DNA from 2 places in the Geodermatophilus sp. FMUSA9-8 genome. Region 2 is predicted to be linked to the other one. Evidence: riboswitches for the same ligand, from Rfam matches in the RefSeq annotation. Region 2 holds a riboswitch; the other holds the start of a gene.
The links. A riboswitch is a leader RNA that binds a small molecule or an ion and turns the genes downstream of it on or off. The one in region 2 is predicted to bind S-adenosylmethionine.
Positions count from the first base shown of each region.

Region 1: another riboswitch for S-adenosylmethionine. It lies ahead of WA616_RS14110 (bifunctional o-acetylhomoserine/o-acetylserine sulfhydrylase); the one in region 2 lies ahead of thrC (threonine synthase).

Region 1 is NZ_JBAGKE010000006.1:126,200-141,762, forward strand. Features, by position in the region: gene WA616_RS14045 (MSMEG_0565 family glycosyltransferase) at 1-579, shown strand, start outside; gene WA616_RS14050 (LLM class F420-dependent oxidoreductase) at 699-1,745, shown strand; gene WA616_RS14055 (TetR/AcrR family transcriptional regulator) at 1,811-2,446, shown strand; gene npdG (NADPH-dependent F420 reductase) at 2,535-3,218, shown strand; gene WA616_RS14065 (hypothetical protein) at 3,372-3,674, shown strand; gene WA616_RS14070 (hypothetical protein) at 3,794-4,267, shown strand; gene WA616_RS14075 (C40 family peptidase) at 4,444-5,460, shown strand; gene WA616_RS14080 (APC family permease) at 5,525-7,009, shown strand; gene WA616_RS14085 (YdeI/OmpD-associated family protein) at 7,006-7,584, opposite strand; gene WA616_RS14090 (uroporphyrinogen decarboxylase family protein) at 7,581-8,618, opposite strand; gene WA616_RS14095 (gamma carbonic anhydrase family protein) at 8,673-9,251, shown strand; gene WA616_RS14100 (threonine aldolase family protein) at 9,256-10,323, opposite strand; gene metX (homoserine O-acetyltransferase MetX) at 10,320-11,402, opposite strand; gene WA616_RS14110 (bifunctional o-acetylhomoserine/o-acetylserine sulfhydrylase) at 11,404-12,696, opposite strand; SAM riboswitch class IV at 12,740-12,856, opposite strand; gene WA616_RS14115 (hypothetical protein) at 12,903-13,403, opposite strand; gene WA616_RS14120 (mechanosensitive ion channel family protein) at 13,400-14,287, opposite strand; gene WA616_RS14125 (thioesterase family protein) at 14,313-15,149, opposite strand; gene WA616_RS14130 (hypothetical protein) at 15,220-15,563, opposite strand, start outside.
Region 2 is NZ_JBAGKE010000005.1:58,850-74,412, forward strand. Features, by position in the region: gene WA616_RS11950 (MFS transporter) at 1-128, opposite strand, end outside; gene WA616_RS11955 (glucose-6-phosphate dehydrogenase) at 213-1,601, shown strand; gene WA616_RS11960 (ArgE/DapE family deacylase) at 1,812-3,083, shown strand; gene WA616_RS11965 (HD domain-containing protein) at 3,080-3,697, shown strand; gene WA616_RS11970 (DUF4031 domain-containing protein) at 3,669-3,944, opposite strand; gene WA616_RS11975 (Gfo/Idh/MocA family protein) at 3,980-4,975, shown strand; gene WA616_RS11980 (hypothetical protein) at 5,021-5,749, shown strand; gene WA616_RS11985 (DUF72 domain-containing protein) at 5,752-6,537, opposite strand; gene WA616_RS11990 (VOC family protein) at 6,562-6,975, shown strand; gene groL (chaperonin GroEL) at 7,067-8,695, opposite strand; gene WA616_RS12000 (hypothetical protein) at 8,913-9,095, opposite strand; gene WA616_RS12005 (cold-shock protein) at 9,177-9,377, opposite strand; gene thrC (threonine synthase) at 9,586-10,887, opposite strand; SAM riboswitch class I at 10,900-11,023, opposite strand; gene WA616_RS12015 (HAD family hydrolase) at 11,083-11,904, shown strand; gene WA616_RS12020 (ABC transporter permease) at 11,901-12,773, opposite strand; gene WA616_RS12025 (alpha/beta fold hydrolase) at 12,773-15,563, opposite strand, start outside.

The DNA.
Region 1 (15,563 bases), on a different contig from region 2:
GCCGCCGGCCCGGGCGGTGCCGCCGCGCGCAACCGCTGGCGGGCGCGGCTGGGCCCGTACGTGCTGGCCGTGGGCGGGATCGAGCCGCGCAAGGGGACGCTCGACCTGGTCGAGGCGATGGCGGCGGTGCAGCGGGCGCGGCCGGAGCTGTCGCTGGTGGTGGCCGGTGGGGAGACCCTGTTCGACCACCGCGGCTACCGGGAGCGGGTGGAGGCGCGGGCGCAGGAACTCGGCGTCTACCCGGTGGTGCTCGGGCCGGTGGCGCACGACCAGCTGCCCTCGCTGGTGGCCGCGGCCGACGTCTTCGCCTTCCCCTCGACCAAGGAGGGCTTCGGGCTGGCCGCCATGGAGGCGCTGGCGGCCGGGGTGCCGCTGGTGACCCGCGACCTGCCGGTGCTGCGCGAGGTGTTCGGCGGCGCGGCGCGCTTCGCCGGCAACCCCGCGGAGCTGGCCGCGGAGCTCCTGGCCGCCGGCGGGGAGCGCGACCCGGCGGTCCGGGCGGCGGGGGAGGAGCTCGCCGCCCGGCACACCTGGGACGCCGCCGCCGAGGCCCACCTGCGCTTCTACGCGTCCCTGTAGAGGGGGCATCCAGGGCGCTGTCGGCTCCTGGTGACCGTCGGGTCGGCCACTTGACATCATCGTCACCGACAGCCGTGGCGGCCACCGTGCCGCCGCGAGGACGGTGGGGGCGAGGGGCGATGCGCATCGGCATGCGGGTGCAGTACAGCGGCGGTTTCCGGGAGGCCGCCCAGGAGATCGGCGACCTGGAGAAGGCCGGCCTCGACGTGGTCTCGATCGCCGAGGCCTACAGCTTCGACGCGGTCAGCCAGCTCGGGTACCTCGCCGCGGTCACCGAGCGGATGGAGCTGACCAGCGGCATCCTCCAGGCGCTCACCCGGACACCCACGCTGACGGCGATGACGGCGGCGGGCCTGGACTTCGTCTCCGACGGCCGGTTCACCCTGGGCCTGGGCGCCAGCGGGCCGCAGGTGGTCGAGGGCTTCCACGGCGTCCGCTACGACGCCCCGCTGGCCCGGTTGCGGGAGATCGTCGAGGTCTGCCGGATGGTGTGGCGCCGCGAGCGCGTCGTGTACGAGGGCCGGAAGTACACGATCCCGCTGCCGCCCGACCAGGGCACCGGTCTCGGCAAGCCGCTCAAGCTGATCAACACCCCGGTGCGCGAGCGGATCCCGATCACGCTGGCCTCGATCGGCCCGAAGAACGTCGAGATGACCGCCGAGATCGCCGAGGGCTGGGAGCCGATCTTCTTCGTGCCGGAGAAGGCGCGGGAGACCTGGGGCGCCTCTGTCGACGCCGGCCTCGCCCGGCGGGACCCGGCGCTCGGGCCGCTGGACGTGCGGGTCGGCGTCCCCTGCGCGATCGGGGAGGGGCTGGAGGGCCTGCGCGAGCAGTCCCGCGCCGACCTCGCCCTCTACATCGGCGGCATGGGCGCCCGCGGCAAGAACTTCTACAACGAGCTCACCGTCCGCTACGGCTATCCCGACGCCGCCGCCACCGTGCAGGACCTCTACCTGTCCGGCCGCAAGGACGAGGCCGCCGCCGCGGTGCCCGACGAGATGGTCGCGGCCACCTCGCTGGTCGGCCCGCGGAGCTGGGTCGCCGAGCGGCTGGCCGCCTTCCGCGACGCCGGCGTCACCACGCTCGTCACCTCCCTGGTCCAGCCCGACCGGGCCGCCCGGCTGCGCACCGTCGAGCAGCTCAAGCAGCTGGCCCTGGACCTGTGACCGCGTCGGGTCCTCCTGCCGACAGCCGTCCGCCGGAGCGGCGGGGGCGAGGTGTCGGGACGGTCGTGAGCGCGGTGCAGCAGGAGCGCCGCGAGGCCGGGCCGCTGACCGGTAAGGGCCAGGCCCGCAAGGCCGCCCTGCTCGACGCCGCGCGCCGCGTCTTCGAGAAGCGCGGCTTCCTCGACACCAGGGTCGCCGACATCGTCGCCGAGGCGCGGGTGGCCCAGGGGACGTTCTACACCTACTTCGACTCCAAGGACGCCGTCTTCCAGGCGGTCGCCACCGGGGTCGTGGGGGAGATGCTCGTCGCCCTGCGGGCCGACACGCACGCCGGGACGCCGTACGAGCGGGCCCACGCGGCGATGGAGCGGTTCGTCGACGCCTACCGGCCGCGGGCCCGGATCATCGCCCTCGTCGAGCAGGTCGGGACGTTCACCCCGGAGCTCAAGCACCTGCGGCTGCAGGTGCGCGAGGCGTTCGTCGAGCGCGCCGCGCGCGGCATCGCCCACCAGCAGGAGGCGGGCATCGCCGACAAGTCGCTGGACCCGGTGCTGACCGCCGAGGTGCTCGGGGCGATGGTCGACCACACCTGCTACGTGTGGCTCAACCTCGGCCGCGACTTCGACCGGGACGCCCTGCTGCGCACGCTGACCACCGTGTGGGTGCGGGCCATCGGCGCGGACGTGCCGCCCGCCGCCTGAGCGGGGTCCCGCGGATCGATGTGACGCGGGCGTCAGCTAGCGTCCGCACCCGGGCGCTCCGCCGGGGAGCGCGGCGAGGAGGCGTCCAGTGACCGAGGCGACCGGGGCCGGCGTGCCCGAGGGGCTGACCGTGGCGGTGCTCGGCGGCACCGGCCCGCAGGGGCGCGGGCTCGCCCGGCGGTTCGCCGCGGCCGGGGTGCGGGTCGTGCTCGGCAGCCGCGACGCCGGCCGCGCGGGCACCACGGCCGCCGACCTCGCCGCGGCCACCGGCGGCGACGTCACCGGCGACGACAACCGCGGGGCGGCCCGCGCGGGCGACGTCGTCGTCGTGGCGGTGCCGTGGGACGGGCACGGCGAGCTGCTCGCCGGCCTGCGGGAGGAGCTCGCGGGCAAGGTCGTCGTCGACTGCGTCAACCCGCTCGGCTTCGACAAGCAGGGCGCCTTCGCGCTGCCGGTCGAGGAGGGCTCGGCCGCCCAGCAGGCCGCGGCGCTGCTGCCCGACAGCCGCGTCGTCGCCGCGTTCCACCACGTCAGCGCCGTGGTGCTCGAGGACCCGGAGGTGGCCGAGGTCGACACCGACGTCATGGTGCTCGGCGACGACCGCGAGGCCACCGACCTGGTGCAGGCGCTGGCGTCCGCGGTGCCGGGCATGCGCGGGGTCTACGCCGGCCGGCTGCGCAACGCGCACCAGGTGGAGGCGCTCACCGCCAATCTGATCAGCGTCAACCGCCGGTACAAGGCGCACGCGGGGCTGCGCGTCACCGACGTGTGACGGCCCGCCGCACGCGTGGGACGCCTGTGACGGGGGAGTGAAATCCCGCACCCATACCGCACGGCACCTCCCCTCAAACACGGTTCCCGGATTATTTTTCCGCGCGACCGCAGGAGGCCTCCGGCAGTGGGGGCCGGCGAGGGGAGCACCCACATGACCCGCAACCAGAAGCCGTCCGTCTTCCAGGTCGGCAGGATCTGGGACGACGGCCGGACGGTCGTCGTCTCCGGCTGGGGCATCGGGCTGTGCGCCGCCGGCTGCCCCTGCCACCGCTCGCCCGTGGGCGGGCACCTGGCCATCGACGAGGACCAGGCCGGCGGCACCCTCGGCCTGCGCTGCTTCGCCGAGGACGGCTGCGACTGCTGCGAGCCGTGGACCGCCGACGAGCTCTCCGCCGTCCTCCGGGACCTGGAGGTCGTCGCCGGACTCGACGCCGAGGAGCCCCTCGCCGGCTGAGGAAGGACCCCCCGGTGCCCGACCTCGCGCTGCAGCGCGAGGTCGGGCACCGCGGTGTGCGGTCCAGGCACCTCCCCGGACCGCCTTTCGCGCGCGGACGGCGGGGTACGGACGTCGCCATGCTGGGACGAGCGGCGATGCGCGGTGCCCTGGCCGGACTGGCCGGCACCGCGGCGATGACCCTGGCCGAGAAGGCCGAGCAGCAGGTGACCGGGCGGCCGGACTCCTACGTGCCCGCGCGCACGCTGACGGCGCTGGCCACCCGCCGCCGCCCGCCGGGCTCCGAGCGCCCGTCCGTGCGCAACCACCTCATGCACTGGGGCACCGGTGCCGCCGTCGGAGCGCTGCGCGGCGTGTGGGCGGCCAGCGGGCTGCGCGGCTGGCGCGCCTCGGCCTGGCACACCTCGGTCCGGCTGGCCACCGACCAGACGCTGGAGAACGCCACCGGCGTCGGCGACCCGCCGTGGACGTGGTCGCGCCGGGACCGGGTCGTCGACGTCGCCGGCAAGGCGATCTACTCCTTCGTCACCGGCGCGGTGGCCGACGCGCTGGTCCCGCTCGCTCCCGACCGCCGGCGGAGCACCGCCCCCTGACAGGACCGGCCCGTTCCCGCGACCCGCGGGGCGGGTGGGACGAACGGGACCGGTGGGACGGTCCCGCCCGCTGATCACCGCGCGCCCTGCACACGCTCCGCTCACCTCCTCCCTACCGTCCGTACGGACCAGATCAGGGGGACGTCGCCCGCAGGGGCGGCAGGAGGAGGCCGGACGTGCAGCGCAACCGGACGACGGGACGGCGCTGGACGGGTGCGGTCGTCGCCGCCACCGGCCTGGTGGCCCTCGTGCTCGCGCCCGGCTCGGCCTCCGCCGCGCCGTCGACCGCCGACGAGGCCGCCCAGCTGGTCGAGGAGGCCGGCCGGCAGCTCACCGCGGTCGACGAGCAGGTGCACCAGGCCGAGCTCACCGTCGCCGCCCAGCAGCAGGCCGCCGCCGAGGCCGACCGGGCCGCCGCCGTCGCCGAGGCCACGCTGCAGCAGTTCGAGCCGGCCATCCGCGCCATCGCGCAGAGCGGCTACACCGGCACCACCCGCTCGCGCGTGGCCGCCTTCCTCGGCAGCGACTCCGCCGACGACCTCGTCGCGCAGATGACGATGCTCGACCTCATCGCCGACCACACCGACGGCGTGCTCACCGAGGTCGCCGTCGCCCAGGCCGCCGCCGACCAGGCCCGCGCCACGGCCGACGCCGCGGCCGCCGAGGCCGCCGCCGCGCTCACCACCCTCCAGGAGCAGCAGGCGCAGGTGCAGGCCCAGGTCGACGCCTACGAGGCCGACTTCGCCCGGCTCACCGCCGCCGAGCAGACGCGGGTGACCGCCGCGCTCGCCGGCCCCGTGCTCGACGCGCCGTCGGCCGCCGTCGCCGCGGCCGCCGCACCCGGCCCCGCCGCCGCCACCGCCGTGCAGACGGCGTTGGGGCAGATCGGCGACCCCTACGTGTGGGGCGCCTCCGGCCCGGACGGCTTCGACTGCTCGGGGCTGACCCAGTACGCCTACGCCGCCGCCGGCATCTCCCTGCCGCACTCGAGCAAGGCCCAGTCGACGATGGGGACCCCGGTCTCGCGCTCGGAGCTGCTGCCCGGCGACATCGTCTACTTCTACTCGCCGGTGAGCCACGTCGGCATCTACATCGGCGACGGGAAGATGGTGCACGCCCGCACCTTCGGCCAGCCGGTCGCGGTGACCAGCGTGGACCAGGCGGGGTACCGCGGCGCCGTCCGCGTCGCCTAGCCGCACCCGGCCCTCCGGCCCGCCCCCGCGCCGGGGGCTGCGGCAGGCCGTACCGTGGCCGACCGTGACCCGGGCACTACCGCGACCGGAGCCCGCGCTGCGGCCCGGGGCCATCGGCTTCCTCGACTCGCTCGTCATCGGCCTCGCCGCGACGTCGCCGGCCTACTCGCTGGCCGCCGTCATCGGCCCGGTCGTGGCGCTCGTGGGCGTGCACGCGCCCGGCGTGATGCTGGCGTCGTTCGTGCCGATGCTGCTCATCGCCGGGGCCTTCGCCGCCCTCAACCGCACCGACCCCGACTGCGGGACGACGTTCTCCTGGGTCACCCGCGCGTTCGGCCCGACCGCCGGCTGGATCGGCGGCTGGGCGATCACCATGACCGGCGTCCTGGTGGTGGGGTCGCTGGCCGAGGTCGGCGTCCGGTTCACCCTGCTGATGGTCGGCCTCGACGCCCTGGCCGACTCCACGCCCGCCGTCATCGCGCTGAGCGTGCTGCTGGTGCTCGTCATGTCGGCGGTCTGCGTGCTCGGCACCGAGATCTCCTCACGCCTGCAGAACGCGCTGATCCTCGCCCAGACGGCGGCGCTCCTGGTGTTCGCCGTGGTCGCGATCGTGCGCGGGGTGCGCGGGGACTCGCCCTTCGGCGGGCTGACGCCGGCGTGGGACTGGCTCGACCCCTTCGGCGCCGGCGGCGCCGCGCTGACCGGCGGGCTGCTGCTCGGCGTCTTCGCGTACTGGGGCTGGGAGTCGGCGGTCAACCTCACCGAGGAGACCACCGACTCGCGGGTCGCCCCCGGCCGGGCCGGCGTGTGGTCGACGGTGGTCCTGCTGCTCACCTACGTGGGTGTGGCGATCGCCGTCGTCTCCTTCGCCGGGACGGCGTTCCTCGCCGGCAACGCCGACGAGGAGGAGGCGGTCTTCGCGCTGCTGTCCACCGAGGCGCTGGGCGGCTGGGACTGGGTGGTGCTGGCCGCCGTCGCCACCTCGGCGATCGCCTCCACGCAGACGACGATCATCCCGGCGTCGCGCACCGGCCTGTCGATGGCGCGGCGCGCGGCGCTGCCGGCGCGGTTCGGGTCGGTGTCCGAGCGGTTCCGCACGCCCGACGTCTCCACCTGGTGGGTCGCCGGCGTGGCGGTGGCCTGGTACGTCGGCGTGCACCTGGTCAGCGAGAACGCGCTGTTCGACTCGATCACCGCGCTGTCGCTGCTGATCGCCCTCTACTACGCGCTCACCGGCGTCGCCTGCGCCTGGTACTTCCGGCGACGGCTGGTGCACAGCCTGCGCGACGCGCTGCTGCTGGGCGTCGGCCCGCTCGTGGGCGCGGCGCTGCTGGCGTGGCTGCTCGTCCTGTCGGTGCGCGACCTCGCCGACCCGGACAACAGCTACACCGGGCAGGCCTGGCTCGGCGTGGGCCCCCCGCTGGTGATCGGCATCGGCATCATGCTGGCCGGCGTCGCGCTCATGCTGGTGTGGCGCCGGCGCGACGGGCGCTTCTGGCAGGAGCGTCCCGGGGTCGCCCCGGAGGACGCCGACCCGCTCGCCGGCTAGTGGATCGTGCGGCCCTCCGCGAGCATCGCGACGAGGGCCGCGATCCGCTTGGCCCGCGTCGCGGGGCTCGCGGCCGTGTGCACCCGCCACAGGACCGCGTAGCGGTTGGCGCCGTCGAGCGCGGCGAAGGCCTCCTGGGCGGCCGGCTCGGCCGCCAGGGCGGCGGCCAGGTCGTCGGGGACGGTGATGGTGGCGGGGCCCGCGTAGGCGCGCTCCCAGCGGCCGTCGGCCCGCGCCGCCTCCACCTGCGCGAGGCCGGCCGGGCGCATCCGGCCGGCCGCCACCAGCTCGGCCACGATCCCGACGTTCTTGGCCGACCAGACGCTGCGCGGCCGCCGCGGGGTGACGCGGGTCAGGTACCAGTGCTCGTCGACGCTGTTGGCGCGGCCGTCGATCCAGCCGAAGCACAGCAGCGACTCGACCATCTCGTCGCGGGTCAGCGAGGGCACGCCGGCGCCCCTCTTGGCCAGCTTCACGTAGATGCCCGGTGCGGTGGCCGACTCGGCCTCCAGCCACGCCTCGAACGCGGCCTGGTCGGGGAAGGCGAGCACCGGCAGGTCGGTCGGCAGCGTCACCGCAGCTCCTCGCGCAGCGTCCGGGCGGCCAGGGCCAGCGAGCGCATCTTGCCCTCGGCGGAGGCCCGCGGCAGGTACTTCAGGCCGCAGTCGGAGGACAGCACCAGCCGGTCGACGTCGACGTCGTCCAGGGCGCGGCGGACGCGGTCGGCCACCACCTCCGGCGTCTCCACCTCCGGCGTGGACAGGTCGAGCACGCCCAGCGCGATGCCCTTGCCGCGCAGCGGCCGCAGCTGCGCCGGGTCCAGGTGCGACTGCGCGGTCTCCACCGACACGGTGTCCACCGGGGTGTCGGCGAGCTCCGGGAGGAACGAGTAGCCCTCCGGCCGCTCGGCGACCATCGCCGCGTAGCCGAAGCACAGGTGCAGGTGCACCGGTCCGGGCGCGCCCTCCACGGCGCGGGTGACCGCCTCGGCGCCGTAGCGGCGGGCCACCTCGGGCCGCGCCTGCAGCCAGGGCTCGTCGATCTGGACGACGTCGGCCCCGGCGGCGAACAGGTCGGCGATCTCCTCGCGGACGACGTCGGCGTAGGCCAGCGCGAGCGCCCGGTCGTCGCCGTAGTGCTCGTCGGCCGCCTGCTGGGCCATGGTGAACGGGCCGGGCAGCGTGATCTTCACGGGCCGGTCGGTGGCCGCCCGCAGGAACCGCACGTCGCGCGCCTGGATCGGCCCGCGGCGCGCGATCTCCCCGGTCACCCGCGGCACCGGGATCGGCTGCCCGGAGCGGTTGAGGACGGTGCCGGGGGTGTCGACGTCGACGCCGTCGAGCGCCGTGGCGAAGTGGTTGGAGTAGGACTCCCGGCGCTGCTCGCCGTCGCCGACCAGGTCGAGGCCGGCCGCCTCCTGGGCGCGCACCACGAGCAGCGTGGCGTCGTCCTGGGCCTCCTCCAGGTGCTCCGGCGCCGGCCGCCACAGCTCCCGGGCGCGCACGCGCGGCGGGAACTGGTGGGCCAGGCGGTCGTGGTCGATGAGCCAGCCGGGCTGCGGGAGGCTCCCGACGACGGTGGTGGGCAGGAACGGCAGGTCGGCGGGCACGGGTGGAGTCTGCCCCGGGCGGCCGCGCGGGGTCCGGTGTGCTGGGGTGGGGCCGTGGCGGACAACTACATCGCGGAGCTCGACAACGGCGCACCGGCCATCGACGACGAGGCGTTCGTGGCGCCGACGGCGGTGGTGGTCGGTGCGGTGACCATGGGGCCGCGGTCGAGCATCTGGTACGGCGCGGTGGCCCGGGCCGACGCCGAGGTGATCGAGATCGGCGAGGACTCGAACGTGCAGGACGGCAGCACGCTGCACTCCGACCCCGGGTTCCCGCTGGTCATCGGCCGCGGCGTCACCGTGGGGCACCGCGTGGTCCTGCACGGCGCGCGGGTCGACGACGACGTGCTCGTGGGCATGGGCAGCGTGGTGATGAACGGGGCCCACATCGGGTCGGGCTCGATCGTCGCCGCGGGCGCCGTCGTCACCCAGGGCACGCAGGTGCCGCCGGGCTCGCTGGTGGCCGGCGTCCCGGCGAAGGTGATCCGGCAGGCCACCGAGGACGACCTCACGCACATCCGGCTCAACGCGCTCGCCTACACCGAGCGGCTGCCCACCGCGCGGCGGGTGCGGCCGGTCGTGCGCCGCCCGCTGCCCTCGGCCGGCCACGTCCCCGGCGACGCCGCCGACTAGGGCGTCAGACGGCGCCGGCGAGGCGGGCCAGCGCGCCGCGGACCTCCTCGACCGGCAGCGCCATCGTGGCGTCGCCGACCGACATCTCCACCCGCTGCACGGCCGGGTCGGCGGTCGGGGCGGCCTCGTTCCAGGTCCACAGCCCGTCCTCGGCCAGCCCGCGGACGGCGGCGCGGAAGCGCTCGGGCGTCGTCGTGAGCAGCAGGTGCAGCATCGGCGTCTGCGGCGGGTCGGGGACCACGCGCACGCCGGGCAGGTCCCGGACCGCGTCGGCGATCTCGCGGGCCCGCTGCAGGTAGGCGGGGAACAGCGGCAGCCGCTCGCGCAGGCAGGTCAGCGCCGACGCCGCGCCCGGCCACAGGCCCCACAGCGTGCCGCCGAGCCGGTGCCGCCACTCGCGGACCTCCGCCACGACGTCGGCCGGCCCGGCCAGGCAGCACCCGGCGAGCGCGCCGATGCCCTTGTAGAAGCTGACGTAGACGGTGTCGAACGGCGCCGCCAGGTCGGAGGCGGGCATCTCGTACCCGGCGGAGGCCTCCCACAGCCGGGCGCCGTCGAGGTGGGCCACCGAGTGCACGTCGTGCGCCCATGCGGCCTGCTCGACGACGTCGTCCCACGGCGGCAGCTGCCCGCCGAGGTCGCGCTGCGGCAGCTCCACCACCAGCGCGGCCGGCGGCTCGGCGACGGCGTCGAGGTCGGCCCGCAGCAGCAGCCGGTTGCGGTCGCCGACCGGGCGCGGCACCAGGCCGTGGAGACGCTCCAGCGCCCCGCCCTCGTGCCGGAACAGGTGGCACTCGGGATGGGCGACGACGGTGCGCCGCATCGTGCGGCCGGCGTGCACCCGCAGCGCCGCCTGCTGGGCCATCGTGCCGCTGTGCAGGTAGACCGCGGCGGGCTTGTCGAGCAGCGTGGCGACCTCGGCCTCCAGCTCCGCGACGACGCCGCCCACGCCGTAGCGGTCGACCGCGGTGTCGGGCGGGACGGTGGCCAGCAGGGCGCCGGCGCGGACCGGCCCGTGGCCGCCCAGGGCCCGGTCGCAGGCCAGGCGCAGCGCGTCGAGGTCGTCGCTCACGTGCCCAGCAGACCACGGACGAGCGCGCCCACGGCATCGGCCTCGACGAGGAAGCCGTCGTGCCCGTACGGCGAGGACACGACGTGCAGCGGCACCCCGAGCGCGTCGGCCACCCGCTGCTGCAGCTCCAGCGGGTACAGCCGGTCGGAGTCGACGCCGGCGACGACGGCCCGCGCGGTCACCCGCGCCAGCGCCGCCTCCACCCCGCCGCGACCCCGGCCGACGTCCCAGGTGTTCATCGCCTCGGTGAGCACCACGTAGCTGCCCGGGTCGAAGCGGGCGACGAGCTTGTCGGCGTGGTGCTCCAGGTAGGAGGCGACGGCGAAGCGGCCGTCGTCCTGCACGGTCGTGCCGAAGCGCTCCTCGAGCTCGAGCGCGCTCCGGTAGGTGAGGTGCGCGATCCGCCGCGCGATGCCGAGCCCGGTCACCGGGTCGGCGCGCACGGCGGCCTGCTGGGTGGTCTGGGTGCCGAGCTGGTCGGCGGTGACCGTCGCTCCGGAGGCGAGGAAGAACAGGCCGGCCACCCGGTCGGGCAGCGCCACCGCCCACTCGAGGGCCCGCATGCCGCCCATCGACCCGCCGACGACGGCCGCCCACCGCCGGACGCCGAGCGCGTCGGCGAGCGCGGTCTCGACCCGCACCTGGTCGCCGACGGTCACCTCGGGGAAGCGCCCGCCCCACGGGCGCCCGTCCGGCGCGGCCGACGACGGCCCGGTGGTGCCCTGGCAGCCGCCGAGCACGTTGGCGCAGACGACGAAGAACCGGTCGGTGTCCAGCGGCGCGCCGGGGCCGACGAGCGACGCCCACCAGCCCGGCGTCGGGTGGCCGGGGCCGGCAGGGCCGGTGACGTGGCTGTCGCCGGTCAGCGCGTGCTCGACCAGCACCGCGTTGGCGCCGTCGGGCGCGAGCGTGCCCCACGTCTCGTAGGCCACCCGGACGCCGGGCAGCACCCCGCCGCGCTCGAGCCGGACCGGTCCGTCCAGGTCGAGGAAGAGCCGGTCCCCGGCGGGGTCGCCCTCGCGCCACCCGCCGGTGCGCGGCGAGGTGCGGGACGCCACCGCGTCCCGCACCCCGGACACGTCAGGCGCCCTTGGCGGCGCGGAACCCGGCCTCGAGGTCGGCGAGGATGTCCTCGATGCCCTCCAGGCCGGCGGCGAGGCGCACCAGGCCGGGCGTCACGCCGGTGGTGAGCTGCTCCTCGGGCGTGAGCTGCGAGTGCGTCGTGGACGCCGGGTGGATGACCAGGCTGCGCACGTCGCCGATGTTGGCCACGTGGCTGTGCAGCTCCAGCCCCTCGACGAACCGCCGGCCGGCCTCGACGCCGCCGCGGATCTCGAACGCCAGCACCGCGCCGGCGCCCTTGGGGGCGTAGCGCTGCTGGGCGGCGTGCCACGGCGAGGACGGCAGGCCGGCGTAGTGCACCGACTCCACCTCGTCGTGGGCCTCGAGGAACTCCGCCACCCGCTGGGCGTTGGCGACGTGCCGCTCCATGCGCAGCGACAGCGTCTCGATGCCCTGCACCACGAGCCAGGCGTTGAACGGGCTGATCGCGGGGCCCAGGTCGCGCAGCAGCTGCACGCGGGCCTTGAGCGCGTAGGCGGGCGCGCCGAGGTCGGCGTAGACGACGCCGTGGTAGGTCGGGTCCGGCGTCGTGAAGCCGGGGAACCTGCCCTGCGTCCAGTCGAAGCGGCCGCCGTCGACGATCACGCCGGCGATCGCGGTGCCGTGGCCGCCGAGGTACTTGGTGGCCGAGTGGACGACGACGTCGGCGCCGTGCTCGAGCGGGCGCACCAGGTACGGGGTGGCGATGGTGTTGTCGACGATCAGCGGGACGCCGTTGCGGTGGGCCACCTCGGCGACCGTGGCGATGTCGAGGACGTCGCCCTTCGGGTTGCCGATCGACTCGGCGTAGAACGCCTTGGTGTTCTCGCGGACCAGCCGCTGCCAGTTCTCCGGGTCGTCGGGGTCCTCGACGAAGGACACCTCGACGCCGAGCTTGGGCAGCGAGTGGTGCAGCAGGTTGTAGGTGCCGCCGTAGAGCGAGGCGGAGGCGACGACGTGGCTGCCGGCCTCGGCGACGTTCAGCAGCGACAGGGTCTCCGCGGCCTGGCCGCTGGCGACCGCGAGCGCCGCGACGCCACCCTCGAGGGAGGCCACGCGCTGCTCGAGCGCGTCCTGCGTCGGGTTCATGATCCGCGTGTAGATGTTGCCGAGCTCGGCCAGCGCGAACAGGTCCGCGGCGTGCTGGGTGTCGCGGAACTGGTAGCTGGTGGTGGCGTAGATCGGCAGCGCGCGGGCGCCGGTGGTGGGGTCGGGGCTCGTGCCGGCGTGGATCTGCCGGGTCTCGAAGCTCCAGCTCTGCGGGTCGGTCATCGCGCCGTCTCCTCTCGTACCGGAGGACCTGCGGCGCACAGGTGCTCCGTCCTTGCCGTGCTGCGGGCGCAGCGCGGCCGGCTCTTCCCCTGGGAGCACCTCAGACGGAGGAGAGGTTGCCGGACAGCCAGCCAGGTACTTCGCGCTGTCACTCAGGAGCCTGGGGCGACCCTAGCGGGCGGCGGCGCCACGTCCAGCCCGGGGGCTCAGGAGGTGGGCGCGCTGCCGGTGGTGGGGACGGCCGTCGTCGGGGCTGGCGCCTCCGGAGGGTCCGGCGCGGTCTGCTCCGGCGCCGTGGTGCCCGGAGCCTCCGTGGGAGCCGGCGCGGTCGTCGTCGGTGCGGTGGTCGTCGGCGCGGTGGTGTCCGGGGCGGTCGTCGTCGGCGCGGTCTCCTCCGGCGTCGTCGTCCCCGGCGCCTCCTCCGTCGCCGGTGGGGCGGTCGTCGGTGCCGGGGCCGGCGCCGGGGTGCTGACCGTCGTGGTGCCGCCGGCCGGGTCGGTTCCGGCGTCGGCGGGCTTGACGTAGAGGTACAGCAGGCCGAGGCCGAGGAACAGGGCGACCAGGACGAGCGTCGACGTGCGGGCCCGCCCGATGCGGCCGGGCGAGCGGCGCAGGAGGCCGGACAGGCCGAACCGGCCGCGGCCCGCGGGGTCGCCGACGGTGCCGTCGGTCCCGTCGGCGGGGCGGGGCGCCCCGGGGACGCTCACTGCTGGGCCCCCTGCCGCGCCGGGGCCGGGGCGGCGGCCGGCGGCTCGGGGGTGATGGTCAGGCCCTCCCGGGCGAAGGCGAGCACGATGCGCTCGCGCAGGTCGCGGCCCACCTCGAACTGGCGGCCGGGCAGCGTGCGCGCCACGACCCGCACGTTGACCTGGTCGAGGTCGATGCTCTCCACGCCCATGACGCTGGGCTCGTCGAGCAGCAGGCGGCGCAGCTCGGGGTCGGCGAAGGCCGCCCGGCCGACGTCGCGGAGGACGTCGTTGACCCGGGTGACGTCGGCCGTGGTGGGCACCGGCACGTCGACGACGGCGCGGGCCCAGTCGCGGGACAGGTTGACCACCTTGACGATCTGCCCGTTCGGGATGGTGACCACCTCGCCGTCGGCCGAGCGCAGCCGGGTGATCCGCAGCGTGACGTCCTCGACGGTGCCGTTGGCCGGGTCGCCGCCGCCGACCACCTGGATCGAGACGACGTCGCCGAAGCCGTACTGGCGCTCGGTGATGAGGAAGAAGCCGGCCAGCACGTCGCCGACCACCCGCTGGGCGCCGAAGCCGAGCCCGACGCCGAGCACGGTGGCCGGCGCGACCAGGCCGGTGACCGGGACGCCGAGCCGGTCGAGCACGTAGAACGCCGCCACCGTGTAGACGAGCACGATGAGCGTCCAGGTGAGGACCTGGGTGAGCGAGTGCCGGTGCTTGGCCGCCTCGGAGCGGACCAGCACGTCGCCGCCGGTGGAGCGGGCGTCGATGCGGCTGGTGATCCGGTCGCCGACCCAGCTGATGAAGCGGGCCACCAGGACCGAGCCGAGGATGATCAGCACGATCTCCAGGCCGCGGCCGGCGAGCCAGTCGAGCAGGTCGGTGAACGGTCCCATGCGGTGTCGGGTCCCCTCCGGTCGGTCAGCTGCGCGGTCGGGCCCCATCCAACCCGGTCCGCCTGGGAGTCGGCTCCTCCCGGGGCTCGACGAACAGCGAGGCCACCGACCGGCCGATGCGCCCGCGGCGGTCGTGGAGGTCGGCGGCGCACTGCCCGGCCCCGCCGGGCCCGAGGGTCGTGACGGCGTCCATGCCCAGCCAGTCGCCGGCCGGCTGGCGGAACAGCGCGACGACGAGGTCGACGTTGGCGAAGGTGGCCTGCGACCAGTCGATCTCCGTGGAGATGCCGCTGGCGGCGTCGGTCATCACGAGCAGGTGCTCCAGCGGCGTCATCGGCTCGCCCTCGACCAGCTCGCACAGCGGGCGGGTCCAGGCCGCGGCCGGCCCGGTGGTGGTGAGCGAGCCGGCGGCCGCGCGCCACTCCAGCGCCCGGTGGTAGGCGACCTCCTCGGAGAAGACGTCGAACGCGGCCGGCCGGGCCTCCTCCGGGCCGACGGCGAACGGCTGCGGCGGCGTGGCGGTCGCCGCGGAGTCGCGGGTGCGCATCCGCCAGGCCGTCAGCCGCATGGCGGTGCGCCCGCCGGCCTCCAGCGCCGCCTCGACCAGCTCGATCCGCCGGCCCGGGCGCAGCACCCGCGCGGTCACCCGCACCGGACCGACCGGCACCGGCCCCAGGACGTCGTAGGCCAGCCGCACGGCCTGCCCGTCCGGGATGCCGCCGGTGCGCTCCACCGCGCGGGCGAGCAGGGCGGCCGGCGGGCCCGCGTGCTGCAGGCCGGGGTCCCACGGGCCGATGGTCAGCGCGGTGGCGACGTACCCGTCGTCGCCGTCGGGCAGGTAGCAGGCGCGGGGGAGGTCCACGCCCGGCAGTCTCGCGCCGGGCCGGTCGCCGTCGTGTCGGGGGTCGGCGCCGGCGGTCGCGTGCCGCGGGTCAGGCGCCGCGGTTCAGCCACAGCGCCGCGGCGGACCACGCGGCGCCGGCCCCGGCGGCCGTCCACCACAGCCAGCGCAGCGACTCCCCGGGGTTCGACAGCGCGAGCAGCGCCGCGACGACGCACACCGCGCCGGCCAGCGGCGTCGTCCGCAGCAGGGTGCCGAGGGTGTCCGGCCCGGGGATCGCCAGGAACACGACGACGGCGGCGACCAGCAGGAGCCCGCACAGCGCGCCGAGGTACGCCGCGGTGACGCCCGCCTCGGCGGGCAGCACGAGCGCGCCGAGGCCGCCGGCGAGGCCGCCGAGGGCGAGCCCGGCGAGCAGCCGCCGGCGGCGCCGGG
Region 2 (15,563 bases):
ACGAGGAAGGTGGCGTACACCGTCCAGTCGAACCACTCGACGGCGTTGCCGATGCTGGCCGACACCAGCGTCCGCACCGGCAGCCTGTGCTGCTCGGCGGTGCCCTGCCTGCTCGCCGTCTGCGCCATGCGCACCGACGCTAGTGAGGGACGGCACACCCGGCAGGTCGAACCCGGCGCGCGCGGCCCCCGGTGCGGGAGAAGGCTGGGGACGTGGCCGACCTCTCCCCCACCGTCTTCGTCCTCTACGGCGCCACCGGCGACCTCGCCGCGCGCATGGTGCTGCCCGCCTTCGACCAGCTGGAGCGGCGCGGGCTGCTCCCCCCGGACTGGCGGCTGGTCGGCAGCGGCCGCGGGGAGCGGTCCGACGACGACTTCCGCGGCATCGTCCGCGACGCCCTGTCCGAGCACGGCGACGGCGAGCCCGCCGACGGCCTGCTCGAGCGGCTGCGCTTCGCCGGCGGCGGCTTCACCCCCGAGGACCCGGGGCAGCTGGTCGACGCCGTCGCCGCGGCCCGCGAGGAGCTCGGCGGCGACGCCCAGCTCGTGCACTACCTCGCCGTCCCGCCGGGCGCCTTCGAGGGCATCACCCGCGGCCTCGACGCCCACGGCCTGGCCGCCGGGGCCCGCGTCGTGTTCGAGAAGCCCTACGGCACCTCCCCCGACGCGTTCCGCGAGCTCGACGAGCTGGTGCACTCGGTCCTCGACGAGGAGCAGGTCTTCCGCATCGACCACTTCCTCGGCAAGGAGGGCACCCAGGACCTGCACGTCCTGCGCTTCGCCAACGGGCTGTTCAGCTCGGTGTGGAGCCGCGAGCACGTGGCCCAGGTGCAGATCGACGTGCCCGAGACCCTCGACGTCGCCGACCGCGCCGAGTTCTACGACGCCACCGGCGCGACGCTCGACATGCTGGTCACCCACCTGTTCCAGGTGGCCGCCGAGGTCGCCATGGAGCCGCCGGTCTCGCTGCGCCCGGCCGACCTGCAGGAGGCGCGGGAGGCGGTGCTGGCCGCGTTCCGGCCGCTGGCCCGGGAGGACGTCGTCCTCGGCCAGTTCGAGGGCTACCGCGACCTCGACGACGTCCCCGACGACAGCCGCACCGACACCTTCGTGGCCGCCCGGCTGTGGGTGGACACCGACCGCTGGCGCGACGTGCCGTTCCTGCTGCGCACCGGCAAGCGCATGGCCGAGGGCCACCAGCGGGTCACGCTGGTCATGAAGCGGCCCGACGGGCCGGCCGGCCCCACGCCCGGCGGCGGCAACACCGTGTCCCTGTCGCTGTCCGGCGCCGGCGAGCTGGACCTGGGCCTGGTGACCAAGCGGCCCGGTCCCGACCTGGAGATGGCGGTCGCCGAGGCGACGCTGGACCTGGGCAAGGTCGACGGCGGCCAGCCGCTGCCGGCCTACGCCTCGCTGATCCACGACGTGCTCGTGGGCGACCGGTCGCTGTTCACCACCGGCGCGGGACTCGAGCAGGCCTGGCGGGCGGTGCGGCCGGTGCTGGAGGACCCGCCGGAGGTGCAGCCCTACGCGCCCGGCTCCTGGGGGCCGGCGGACGCGAAGGGGCTCGCCGACCCGTGCGGGTGGGTGCTGGGGAGCTGAGGTCCGGACCGGGCTCTGGTCGCCTCGCGGCGAGTTGCACAACACGGCTCCAGGCCCCCGGCCGAGGCCGGGGCGGTGGTCCGTGGAGGCGGTATCCAATTGGCACCCGGGGACACAGAATCGCCCGGTCCGGACGATCCCCAGGGTACCCCTCCCCCGGGCGCTGACACACGGGATCCGGGGCACACCCCGCCTGCGAGGATCACCCCCGTGGCCGACCTGACCCCGACCGAGGCCGCCGTGCTCGACGCCGTGGACGAGGCCACCGCCGTCGACCTGCTGTGCCGGCTGGTCGCCGTCCCCTCCGTGGGCGGCAGCGCGGCCGAGTCGGAGGTGCAGCACCTCGTCGCCGCCGAGCTCGACGCGCTCGGCTGCGACGTCGACCGCTGGGCCGTCGACCTCGCCGCCGCGGCGGCCGCGCCGGACGCGCCCGGCCAGGAGGTCGGGCGCGAGGAGGCGTGGGGCGTCGTCGGCACCCTGCCCGGCACCGACGACGGCGACCCCGCCCTGGTGCTGTGCGGGCACACCGACGTCGTCCCGACCGGCGACCGGGCGCTGTGGGACGGCGACCCGTTCACCCCGCGGGTCGTCGGCGGGGAGGTGCTCGGGCGCGGGGCCTGCGACATGAAGGGCGGGGTGGCCGCGTCGCTGGCGGCGCTGGCCGCGGTGCGGGCGGCGGGCGTGCGGCTGCGCCGGCCGGTGGCGCTGCACAGCGTCGTCGGCGAGGAGGACGGCGGCCTCGGCGCGTGGGCGACGCTGGCCCGCGGGCACCGCGGCGACGCCTGCGTCATCCCCGAGCCCACCGACGGCGCCGTGGTCACCGCGGCGGCCGGGGCGCTCACCTTCCGGCTGGAGGTGGCGGGCCTCGCCGCGCACGCCGCGATGCGCGACCGCGGGGTGAGCGCGGTGGAGCTGTTCGCCGAGGTGCACGCCGACCTGCGGGCGTTCGAGGCCGACCGGCAGCGCGACGCCGACCCGCGCTTCGCCGGCGAGCGGTACCCGTACGGGCTCTCGGTCGGCACCGTGCGCGCCGGCGACTGGGCCTCCACCGTCCCCGACCGGCTGGTCGCCGAGGGCCGCTACGGCGTCCGGCTGGGCGAGTCGCCGGCCGCCGCCCGCGCGGCGTTCGAGGCGCGGGTCGCCGGTTTCTGCACCGGGCACCCGTGGCTCGCCGCGCACCCGGTGCGGGTGACGTGGACCGGCGGGGCCTTCGCGCCGGGCGAGCTCCCGCGGGGGGACGCCCTCCTCGCCGACGTGCGCGGTGCGGTGGTCGACGCCGGGGGCCGTGAACCCGCCGAGCGGGCCGTGAACGCCGGCACCGACCTGCGCCTCTACGCCGCCGCCGGCATCCCCGCGCTGCACCTGGGCCCGGGCGACCTGCACCTGGCGCACGGCCCGGCCGAGCGGGTTCCGGTCGCCGAGGTGACGGCGGTGGCGCGCGCGCTCGCACTGCTCACCCTGCGCCGCTGCGGGGTCGCGTGATCGGCCAGGCGGAGTTCGCCGCGCTCGCCGGCGACTCGCCCGCCGCGCGCGACGAGTGGGCGGCCGTCGTGGCCGCGTGGAGCGAGCCGCACCGCCGCTACCACGACCTGCGCCACCTGGCCGCCGTCCTCGGCCTGGTCGGCGAGCTGGGCGCGGCCGCCGCCGACCCGGCCGCCGTCGCGCTGGCCGCCTGGTACCACGACGTCGTCTACGACCCCCGCCGCGGCGACAACGAGCGGGCCAGCGCCGACCGCGCGCGGGCGGGCCTCGCCGGGCTGGTGCCGGAGGCGCGGCTGGCCGAGGTCGAGCGGCTGGTCCTGCTCACCGCCGGGCACGCCGCGGAGCCCGGCGACGCGAACGGCGCGGTGCTCTGCGACGCCGACCTCGCCGTGCTGGCCGGGCCGCCGGAGGCCTACGCCGCCTACGCCTCCGCGGTCCGCGAGGAGTACGGCCACCTGCCCGACGACGTCTTCACCGCCGGGCGCACCGCCGTGCTCGAGTCGCTGCTGGCGCTGCCCGCGCTCTACCGGCTGCCCGCCACCCGGGAGTGGGAGCCGCGGGCGCGGGCCAACCTGGCCGCCGAGCTCACCCTGCTGCGCGGTCGCGCTTCCTGACCCGCAGGCCCGCCGCCGTCAGCCGGGCGAGCAGCTCGCGCGCGCCCACGGGCTGCGCGCCGGCGGCCACCGCGACGTCGTAGAGGTCCTCGGGGACGTCGTAGTGGTCGCCCTGGAAGGCGCGCCGCGGGATGCCGAGCTCGGCGGCGACGAACGCGTGCAGCTCCTCGTGGGACACGTCGCTGACCAGGTGGGACCACCGGCGGCCGCGCCACGGCCAGACGGGACTGTCGATCAGCACGGACACGGGGTGCAGTCTGCCCTCCGGCTACGGTCGTCGCCGTGGGCAACGAGATCCGCTGGGGCGTCGTCGGGCCGGGGCGCATCGCGCAGAGCGTGATGGGCGACTTCGGGCACGTGGAGGGCGCGCGGCCGGTGGCCGTGGCGTCGCGGTCGGCCGACCGGGCGCAGGCGTTCGCGCAGCAGCACGGGCTGGAGCGGGCCCACGGCTCCTACGCCGAGCTGGTGGCCGACCCCGACGTCGACGTCCTCTACCTCGCCACCCCGCACCCGCAGCACCACGCGGTGGCGCTGGCCGCGATCGAGGCCGGCAAGGCGCTGCTGGTGGAGAAGGCGTTCACCGCGACGACGGCCGGCGCGCGGGAGGTGGTCGACGCCGCCCGGGCGAACGGGGTGTTCGTCATGGAGGCGATGTGGACCCGCTTCCAGCCGGCCGTCGTCCGGATGCGGGAGCTGATCGCCGACGGCGCGATCGGCGAGGTGCGCTCGGTGCAGGCCGACCTCGGCGTCGACCGCGCCTACGACCCCGCCGACCGGCTGTTCGCCCTCGAGCTCGGCGGCGGCGCGCTGCTCGACCTCGGCGTCTACGTCGTCTCCTTCGCCCAGATGCTGCTCGGCACGCCCGACCGGGTCACCGCCGCCGGGTCCACGTTCCCCACCGGCGCCGACGCCGAGGCCGCACTGCTGCTGACCTACGACGACGGCCGCAGCGCCACGCTGACCACCTCGCTGCGCTACCCGACCCCGGGGCAGGCGCGGGTGTTCGGCACCGGCGGCTGGATCGACGTCCTCCCCCGCTTCCACCACCCGGCCACGATCGTGCTGCACCGCACCGGCGCCGAGCCGGAGGAGATCACCCTCCCGCCGGACGGCACGGGCTACTCGCACGAGCTGGCCGAGGTGACGCGGTGCCTGCAGGCCGGCCGCACGGAGAGCGACGTCATGCCGCTGGCCGACACCCTGGCCGTGCAGGACGTGCTGGAGCAGGCGGCGCACCAGCTCGGCGTCCACCACCGCGAGGACCCGCACGCCCTCTGAAGCTCGCCGGGTCAAGAGCCGGGGTGTGATGCCGATGACATCGGCATGCTGCTCACCGGGCTCGCCACCGCGCTCGCCAAGCTCACCTCCGCCTCGGCCGTCGCCCAGGCCACGGCGGGGCTCGGCATCGCCGTCGCCGGGGTCACCGGCGCCGGCCTCACCGGCGTCCTCCCCGGCCCGGTCCAGGACGGCGTCGCCGGTGTCCTCGAGTCGGTGACGCCGCTCGACGTGCCCGACTCCGGCGACGGCCGCGCGGCCGCGACGCACGACGACGACGCGGGGGCCGACCCGGCCGCCCCCACGGCGACCACCACGTCGACCACCACGGCGAGCCCCTCGGCCGACCCCTCGGGCTCCCCGGCCACCGGCACGCCCGGCGACGACGGGGCCGACGGGCCGACGGCGGCGCCGACGCGCGCGCCCGCCCCGCCGAACACCGCGGCGCGGCCGACCGGCGCCGGCCCCTCCCCCGCCGGGACCGGCTCGGGCTCGGGCCGGGACCACCCCGAGGACGACCCCACCCCCGGCGCCACGGCGACGGTCTCCGGCTCCGACGACGACGAGCCCGGCCACCACTCCGGCGCCACCCCGTCCGGCAGCTCCGACGACGACTCCGGGCACGACTCGGGGGACGACTCCGGGTCCCACTCGGGCTCCGACGACTCCGGGTCCGACGACTCCGGGTCCGACGACTCCGGGTCCGACGACTCCGGGTCCGACGACTCCGGCGACGACTCGGGCTCGGGATCCGGGCACGGCGGCCGCGACCACTGAGCTCAGGCGGCGGTCCAGGCCCGGCCGCTCGCCTGCTCGGGCGTCGGCACGCGGGTGGGTGTGCGCCCGGCCCGCCGCACGGCGCCGGCCAGGGTGACGGCGTCGACGACGGCGGCCCCGCCCGGATCGTTGTTGAGGTAGACGAACACGTCCTCGTCGTCGGCCCAGGTCGCCGCCAGGCGCTGCGCCCACTCCTCGAGCACCGCCGGCGGGTAGCCCCAGCCCTCTGCACCGGTGTGCAGCCGGAGGTAGCCCCAGCCGGCGGTGCGCCACAGCGGGGTGACCGGCCGCTCGGCGCGGTCGGCCCAGCACAGCGCCGCGCCGTACCGTTCGAGCAGGTCGCGGACCTCGTCGGTCTCCCACGTGGCGTGCCGCGGCTCGACGGCGACGCGGACGCCGGGCGGGAAGCAGGCGAGGCAGTCGCGCAGCAGGCCGGCGTCGGCCTTGAGCGTGGGCGGCAGCTGCAGCAGGACGACGTCGAGCCGGTCGCCGAGGCCCTCGGCGTGCTGCACGAGGCGGGCCACCGGCTCCTCGGGCTCGCGCAGCCGCTTGACGTGGGTGAGGAAGCGGCTGGCCTTGACCGCCCAGCGGTAGTCGGGCGGGGTGCGCTCGCGCCAGGCTGCGAAGGTCTCGCGGGCGGGCAGCCGGTAGAAGGCCGCGTTGCTCTCGACCGTGGCGAAGTGCTGCGCGTGGTGCTCCAGCCACAGCCGCTGCGGCAGGCGCTGCGGGTAGAAGCGGCCGCGCCAGTCGCGGTACTGCCACCCCGAGGTCCCGATCACCACGGCCACGCCGTCGGCCTACCCTCCGCCTCCATGGCCGACGCACCCGCCCGCTTCAAGGACCTCTGCATCGACGCCCGCGACCACCAGGCGCTCGCCGACTGGTGGTGCGCCGCCATGGGCTACGTCCGCCGCGACGAGGTGGCGCCACCCGAGCCGGGCTGGACGCGGCCGCGCGGGTGGCCGGTGCCGATCGTCGACCCGTCGGGCGCCGGGCCGCTGATCTGGGTCAACCCGGTGCCCGAGGGGAAGGTGGTGAAGAACCGCGTGCACCTCGACGTCGTGGGCGACTCGGCGGCGCTGCGGGCCGCCGGCGCCACCGTGGTGCGGCCGTCCGACGAGCGCCCCGGCCACGAGGCGGACGAGGACGCCGGGGAGATCGGCTGGGACGTGCTCGCCGACCCCGAGGGCAACGAGTTCTGCTGCTTCCCGCCCCCGCGGGACTGACGCCCCGGAGACGCCGACAGGGGCGGCCCCGCGCGATGCGGGACCGCCCCTCCCGGGCGTTGCTGGTGTCACACGGTGCAGAGGACGGGACTCAGAAGTCCATGCCACCCATGCCGCCGTCGGCGCCCGGCATGGCCGGGGCGGACTTCTCCGGCTTGTCGGCGATGACGGCCTCGGTGGTGAGGAAGAGCGCCGCGATGGAGGCGGCGTTCTGCAGCGCCGAGCGGGTGACCTTGGCCGGGTCGATGATGCCGGCCGAGACCAGGTCCACGTACTCGCCGGTGGCGGCGTTGAGGCCGTGGCCCACCTCGGAGTTGCGCACCTTCTCCGCCACGACGCCGCCCTCGAGGCCGGCGTTGACGGCGATCTGCTTCAGCGGGGCCTCGAGCGCGACGCGCACGATGTTGGCACCGGTCGCCTCGTCACCCTCGAGCTCGAGCTTGTCGAACGCGACGGCGGTGGCCTGCGCGAGGGCGACGCCACCACCGGCGACGATGCCCTCCTCGACGGCGGCCTTGGCGTTGCGCACCGCGTCCTCGATGCGGTGCTTGCGCTCCTTGAGCTCGACCTCGGTCGCGGCGCCGGCCTTGATGACGGCGACGCCACCGGCCAGCTTGGCCAGGCGCTCCTGCAGCTTCTCGCGGTCGTAGTCGGAGTCCGACTTGTCGATCTCGTTGCGGATCTGGTTGACCCGGCCGGCGATCTGCTCGCTGTCGCCGGCGCCCTCGACGATCGTCGTCTCGTCCTTGGTGACGACGACCTTGCGGGCGCGGCCCAGGAGGGAGACGTCGGCGGTGTCGAGCTTGAGGCCGACCTCCTCGCTGATGACCTGGCCACCGGTGAGGATGGCGATGTCGGTCAGCATGGCCTTGCGGCGGTCGCCGAAGCCGGGAGCCTTGACGGCCAGCGACTTGAAGGTGCCGCGGATCTTGTTCACGACCAGGGTCGCGAGGGCCTCGCCCTCGACGTCCTCGGCGATGATGGCCAGCGGCTTGCCCGACTGCATGACCTTCTCCAGCAGCGGGAGCAGGTCCTTGACCGAGCTGATCTTCGAGTTGACGACGAGCACGTACGGGTCGTCGAGGACGGCCTCCATGCGCTCGGGGTCGGTCACGAAGTAGGGCGAGATGTAGCCCTTGTCGAAGCGCATGCCCTCGGTGAGCTCGAGCTCGAGGCCGAAGGTGTTGCTCTCCTCGACGGTGATGACGCCTTCCTTGCCGACCTTGTCCATCGCCTCGGCGATGAGCTCGCCGATGGCGGGGTCAGCGGCGGAGATCGACGCGGTGGCGGCGATCTGCTCCTTGGTCTCGACGTCCTTGGCGGTCGAGAGGAGGTACTCGGTGACCGAGGCGACGGCCTTCTCGATGCCCTTCTTCAGGGCCATCGGGTTCGCGCCGGCGGCGACGTTGCGCAGACCCTCGCGCACGAGCGCCTGGGCGAGCACGGTGGCGGTGGTGGTGCCGTCACCCGCGACGTCGTCGGTCTTCTTCGCGACCTCCTTGACCAGCTCGGCGCCGATCTTCTCCCAGGGGTCCTCGAGCTCGATCTCCTTGGCGATGCTCACACCGTCGTTGGTGATGGTGGGAGCGCCCCACTTCTTCTCGAGGACGACGTTGCGGCCCTTGGGGCCGAGCGTCACCTTGACGGCGTCGGCGAGGGTGTTCATGCCCCGCTCGAGGCCGCGGCGCGCCTCTTCCTCGAAGGCGATCATCTTGGCCATGTGGTGATGTCCTCCATGCATGGATCGCTGCACGGCCGGGACCGGCGCCCGCGACGGACGACACCGGCGCCGCGGACGCTCCGTCGGTCCGCGCTCCGGTGCCTCACCGTTCCGACCTGATTGGCACTCGGCACTGTCGAGTGCCAACGGGAAGTCTGGCACTCGCACCTGCCGAGTGCAAGAACGGGGGGTGGGCGCCGGCTGTTCCCCCCCGGGGTCAGCCCCTCGGCGGGTCGGCGTGCCAGACCCCCGTCACGGGGTCCCGGCGCTCGACCAGCACCGCGCCGTCCCCGGTGGGCAGCCACACGCGGTTGCGCCCGTCGTCGTACTTCAGCTCCAGCCCCGGCCGGTGCGCCAGCGTCGGCGCGTCCTCCAGGTGGGTGATGCTCCAGCGCGGCACGGCCGCTCCTCTCGTCCTGGCCCCGGGCACGACCGAGGCCCGGCCCCCCGCGGGGGACCGGGCCTCGGGACGGGCGCAGGGTCAGACGGCGCGGACGGCGTCGGCCTGCGGGCCCTTCTCGCCCTGGACGACCTCGAAGGACACGCGCTGGCCCTCGTCGAGGCTCTTGTAGCCGTCCATCTGGATGGCCGAGTAGTGGACGAAGACGTCCTGGCCGCCGTCGACGGCGATGAAGCCGAAGCCCTTCTCGGCGTTGAACCACTTCACGGTGCCCTGTGCCACGTGCGCTCCCACGGTCGTGCGTGCGGACGACCCCCGTGATCCGGGGGCCGGGATCCAGCTCTTCCGCCCGTGATCACGTGCGTGGAACTGACCGCGCGAGACGGTACAACAAGGAGGCCGACGCGGGGAGATCCTCCCCACACGACTCGGCCACGATCGGGTCGGGGATGTCACCCGACCGGATCGGCGCTGTGCAGGACTCTACGCCTCAGGAGATGAGGCCCGCCGACCGGACCGACCGCAGCGAGGGCTCCACCCGGTGGGTGAACCCGACCACCGGCAGCAGCGGGTCGAGGGTCTTGAGCCCCTCCCCGGTGTTGAGGACGACGGTCTCCTTCGAGGGGTCGAGCCGGCCGTCCTCCACCAGCTGCCGGAGCACCGCGACGGTGACGCCGCCGGCGGTCTCGGCGAAGACGCCGGTGGTGCGGGCGAGGTCGCGGATGCCCTCGACGATCTGCTCGTCGCCCACCCGGCCGACCGACCCGCCGGTGCGGCGGATGGCGTCGAGCGCGTACGGGCCGTCGGCGGGGTTGCCGATGTTCAGCGACTTCGCGATGCCGGTGGGCTTGACCGGCTTGACGACGTCCCAGCCGTTGTCGAAGGCGGTGGCGATCGGGTCGCAGCCGGCCGACTGGGCGCCGAAGACGCGCCACTCCGTGTCGGCGACGATCCCCGCCTTCACCAGCTCCCGCCAGGCCTTGTCGACCTTGGTGAGCAGCGAGCCCGACGCCATCGGGATGACGACCTGGGCCGGGATGCGCCAGCCGAGCTGCTCGGCGATCTCGTAGCCCATGGTCTTGGAGCCCTCGGCGTAGTAGGGCCGCACGTTCTGGTTGACGAAGGCGGTGTCCTCGAACTCGTCGGTCTCGGCGAGCTCGCTGGTGAGCCGGTTGACGTCGTCGTAGGAGCCGTCGACGGCGACCAGCGTCTGGCCGTAGACCGCCGACTGCACGACCTTGCCGGGCTCGAGGTCCGAGGGGATGAAGACGAAGGAGGGCAGCCCCACGCGGGCGGCGTGCGCGGCCACCGAGTTCGCCAGGTTGCCGGTCGAGGCGGCGGCGATCTTGCGGTAGCCCAGCCGCTTGGCCGCGGTGGCGGCGAGGCTGACCACCCGGTCCTTGAACGAGTGCGTCGGGTTGGCGGAGTCGTCCTTGACCCACAGGCCGCCGGTGATGCCGAGCTCGGCGGCGAGCCGGTCGGCGCGGACCAGCGGGGTCATGCCCGGGTCGAGCGAGACGCGGTCGGCCGGGTCCTGGCCCACGGGCAGCAGGGCGGCGTAGCGCCAGATGTTCTGCGGGCCGGACTCGATCTGCTCGCGGGTGACGGCGGCCATCAGCTCGGGGTCGTAGTCGACCTCCAGCGGGCCGAAGCACTCCGCGCACGCGTGCTCGGCGATGAGGCCGAAGGTGGCGCCGCAGTTGCGACAGACGAGGCCGCGGGCGGGGCTGGGCGGCACGGGGCCGCCGGCAGCGGAGTCGGCCTGGACAGAACCGGGAGCGGTCAGGGTCATGCGACGACTACCTCCTCATCTTCCCCACGTCGGGCCGTCGAGCCGCGCGGGACGGAATTGGCACCTCTCGCCGCTCGCGCGAGCGCGGTTGCCGGGGCTTCGTCGGGCCGTGTCCCTCTGCCCCTCTGGATGAGTGGAACGCCCCGAGTCTACCCGGGGTCCGGAGGCGGTCCCGGTCCCGGCCATGCTGGGCGTGTGGCTGCGCGCATCGTCTACACCGACCTCGACGGCACGATGGTCGGCCCCCGGGGGTCGTTCTGGCACGCCTCCGACGGCTCCCCCACCGCCGAGCCCGCGGCCGCGCTCCTGGAACTGCACACCGCCGGGGTCGCTCTGGTGATCGTCAGCGGGCGTACCGCCGACCAGGTCACCGAGGCCGGGCGGATCTTCGCCGCCGACGGCGCGATCGCCGAGCTCGGCTCGCTCGTCACGTGGAAGGGCGGCCGGTCGCGCCACCAGCTCACCGGCGCGCTGCCCGACGAGTACGCCGGGCGCACGCCGATGGACGTGCTGGCCGAGCTCGGCGTCGTCGACGCGCTGTGCGCCGCCCACCCGGGCCGGCTGGAGTGGCACGCGCCCTGGCACACCACGCACGAGGGCGACGCGCTGCTGCGCGGCTACGTCGACCCGGTCGCCGTCGACGCCTGGCTCGCCGAGCGGGGCCTGGGCTGGCTGACGCTCAAGGACAACGGCGCCATCCCCGCGACGGCCAAGCTGGACCTCGCGCCCGAGGGGCAGCTGGCCCGGGTCTACCACCTGATGCCGCGCGGCATCTCCAAGGGCGAGGCGATCGCCTGGGACCTCGAGCGGCGCGGCGTCGACCCCGCCGACGCCGTCGCGATCGGCGACAGCGCCAGCGACCTGGAGATGGCGCCCGCCGTCGGCCGGTTGTGGATCACCGCGAACGGCGCCGAGGTCGACGGGATGGACGCGATGCTGGCCGCCGTCCCCAACGTGTCGGTGACCGACGGGGCGATGGGCGTCGGCTGGGCCCAGGCGGTACGGGCCTCGCTCTAGCTCGTGACGTCGCGGCGGGAGAAGGAGCGAAACGCCAGGGCGGTGAAGACCGCGGCGTAGACCAGCGACTGGATGACGCCGCGGAAGAGGTCGGAGGAGTCGACCGGCGTCTGCAGCAGGTCGGTCCAGGCGAACTCCTCCGCCGTGGGGAACCAGTCGCGGATGGCGCCGAGCTGCTCGACCTGGTCGAGGATCGCGAACACGACCATCGTGAACACCGCCCCGCCGACGGCGGCCAGCGGCGCGTCGGTGACCGTGGACAGCCAGAACGCGAGCGCCCCGACGACGAGCAGGTGGACGGCGAGGTAGCCGAGCATCCCGGCCAGCCGGAGCAGGCCCTCGCCCTGCGACAGGGTCACCCCGATCGGCGTCCGGATGTCGTCGAAGCCGAACGCGATCCCGCCGGCCACGACGGCGACCACCGCGAGCGTGAGCAGCGCCGCCACCGACAGCACCAGCGCGGCGATCCACTTCTGCCGGAGCAGCCGCGCCCGCGGAACGGGGGTGGCCAGCGTGTACCGCAGCGACCCCCACTGCGCCTCGCTGGCCACGGTGTCGCCGAAGAACAGCGCGTAGACCACGACGAGGAAGAACGACGTCGTCGCGAACAGCACGAACAGCGTGAAGTTCAGCCCGCTGGAGGTGGCGACGTCGACCAGGTTGATCCGGGTGTTCTCCGCGGCCTCCTCGCTGGCGCCGAGCTGCAGCGCGGCGATGAGCACCAGCGGGAGGGCGACCATCAGCGCGAAGACGCCGATGGTGCGCCGCCGCTTGAACTGCCGGCGCAGCTCCACCGACAGCCGCAGCGTGCGGCCGGGGCGGTAGCCGGCGACCGCCCCGGTGGGCTGGACGTGCTCCGTCGCGGTCATCAGCTCTCCCCCACCAGGGCCAGGAACGCGTCCTCCAGGCGGCGGCGCGGCGTGAACTGGTCGACGGCGACGTCGGCGGCTACGAGCGCCTGCAGCGCCTGCGCCCGCGAGGTCCGCGCGCCCAGGTCGGCGACCAGGCCCTCGTCGGTGCGCTCGACGGCGACCCCGGGCAGCCCGGACAGGACCGCGGCCGCGCGGCCGGCATCGGAGTCGTCGGCGAGCCCGACGAGCACCGCACCCCCGGTGCCGACGATCTCCTCGACCGTCCCCTGCGCGATCTTCTGGCCGCGCGCCATGACCACCACGTGGGTGCAGGTCTGCTCGATCTCGCTGAGCAGGTGGCTGGACACGATGACCGTGCGGCCGGTGGCGGCGTAGGACTGCAGCACCTCGCGCATGGCGTGGATCTGCGGCGGGTCGAGGCCGTTGGTCGGCTCGTCGAGCACCAGCAGGTCGGGCAGGCCGAGCATCGCCTGGGCGATGGCCACCCGCTGGCGCATGCCCTGGCTGTAGCGGCGCACCGGGCGGTCGATCGCGGCGCCGAGACCGGCGACCTCGATCGCCTCCTCCATGTGCGCGTCCGCCGGCGGCCGGCCGGTGGCGGCCCAGTAGAGGGTGAGGTTGTCGCGGCCCGACAGGTGCGGCATCAGGCCGGTGCCCTCGACGAAGGAGCCGAGCCGCGACAGCACCGGCGCCCCGGGGCCGGCGGCGTGGCCGAAGACGCTGATCCGGCCGGCGTTCGGGCGGATGAGGCCCATGAGCATCCGCAGCGACGTCGTCTTGCCCGCGCCGTTGGGCCCGAGCAGGCCGAGCACCTGGCCGCGGCGGACCTCGAAGGAGAGGTCCTTCACCGCCACGAAGCCGTCCTTGTAGGCCTTGGTCACGCCCTCGAAGCGCAGCGGCACGTCCTCGCCGTCGGGCTCGACGGCGGAGGTGACCCGGCGACGGCGGCGGCCCCAGAGGACCGCCGCGGCCCAGCCGAGCAGGCCGAGGAGGACGACGGCGCCGAGCAGCAGCCACCAGCGCGAGGTCCCGCCGTCGGCCTGCGCCTGCCCCTCGACGGTCGGGACGGCGAGCGCGCTGCCGCCGTTGCCCGCGCCGGCCAGCGCGACGGAGTAGACGGCCGCCTCGGCCGGGAGGGCGAACGCCTGGTCGGTGGAGGAGACGACGACGCGCATCGTGTGGCCGGCCTCGAAGCGGTGCACGATGCCCGGCAGGGTCACGGTGACCTCGGTCGGCGCCGTCGGGTCGGCCGACAGCCCGGTCAGCGACAGCGGCGCCACCAGCCCGCCGGGCAGGGTCTGCGCGCCGTCGGGGCCGACGTCGTAGAGCTTGGCGAACAGCGTCGCGGTGCCGCTGGGCGAGGCGACGGCGAGGTCGACGGTGGGGGCGCCGACCACCTCGACGGCCTCGTCGAGCGGCTCGGTGGAGAAGGCGGCGAACTGGCCGGGGATCTCGACGGCGGTGCCGGCCAGCGCGGAGGCGATCGACCCGAGGCCGGGGACCGTGGTGATCGCGGCGGGCGTGCCGCCGGCCGGGGTGACCACCGGCTGCAGCGGGCCGTCGAGCGCGAGGTCGGTGCGCTCGGTCGCGGGGGCGCCGTCGAGGCCCGGGTAGGCGTCGGCGACGACGCTCTGGGTGCCGCCCTGGACGCTGCCCAGCGTGCTGCCCAGGCCGGTCGGCGCGGGGTACTCGAAGCCGGTGCCGGGGTCCTCGCCGCGGGCCGGGTCGTCGCCGTCGCGCAGGTGCCAGGAGAACCAGCCGGCGACCAGGTCGCGCAACTCGGCGGTCTCGCGCTCGGAGGGCTGCGAGTCGTGGCCCCCGGCGTACCAGACGACCTTGACCTCGGTGCCGTTGGCGGCGATCCCGCGGGCGTTGGCGTCGGCCTGGCCGAGGCCGAACAGCGAGTCCTCGGTGCCCTGCACGAGCAGGGTCGGCGCGGTGATCCGGTCGAGGACGGCGGCCGGGCTGCTGCGGTCGAGGACCGCGGCCACCTCGGGCGTGAGCGTGCCGGTGGCGGCGGAGTCCTGGTAGGCGGCGCAGATGTCGGCGCGGAACCGGCCGCAGGTCAGCGCCTGCTCCACCGCCGCGGGGTCGACACCGGCCAGGTCGGGCAGCTGCGGCAGCGACGGGGCGGACGCCGGGGCCGCGCCGCCGGTGTCGGCGGTGGTGTCCCCGGTGGTGCCCTCGTCGTCGCCGGCGTCGCCCGCTCCCCCGCCGCCGAGCGCGTCGAGCAGCCCGCCGGTGGGGACCGAGCCGACGCCGAAGAACAGCCCGGCCCACAGGCGCTTGTAGACGCCGGTGTCCGCGCTCTGCGGGGTGGCGGCGGGCGTCGTGGGCGGCTGCGCGCCGTCGGCCTCGCCGGTCTGCGACGGGAAGAGCGCGGCGGTCAGGGAGTTCCAGGTGATCTGCGGCGCGATCGCGTCGACCCGGTCGTCGTAGGCGGCGCCGAGCAGCGACAGCGCCCCGCCGTACGAGGCGCCGGCGACGCCGACCCGCGGGTCGCCGTCGCCGTCGAGCAGGACGTCGTCGCGCCCGGCCAGCACGTCGAGCAGCGTGGAGAGGTCGGCGACCTCGTAGCGCGGGTCGTCGAGGCCGATCTGGCCGGTGCTCTCGCCGAACCCGCGCGCCGAGTACGTCAGGACGACGAAGCCGCGGCCCGCGAGGTCCTGCGCGTCGTCGGCCACCGACCGCTTGCTGCCGCCGAAGCCGTGCGCCAGGACGACGGCCGGCGCCGGGGCGTCCGCGGTGGCCGAGGCCGGCAGGTACAGCGTGGTGTCGAGCTCGACG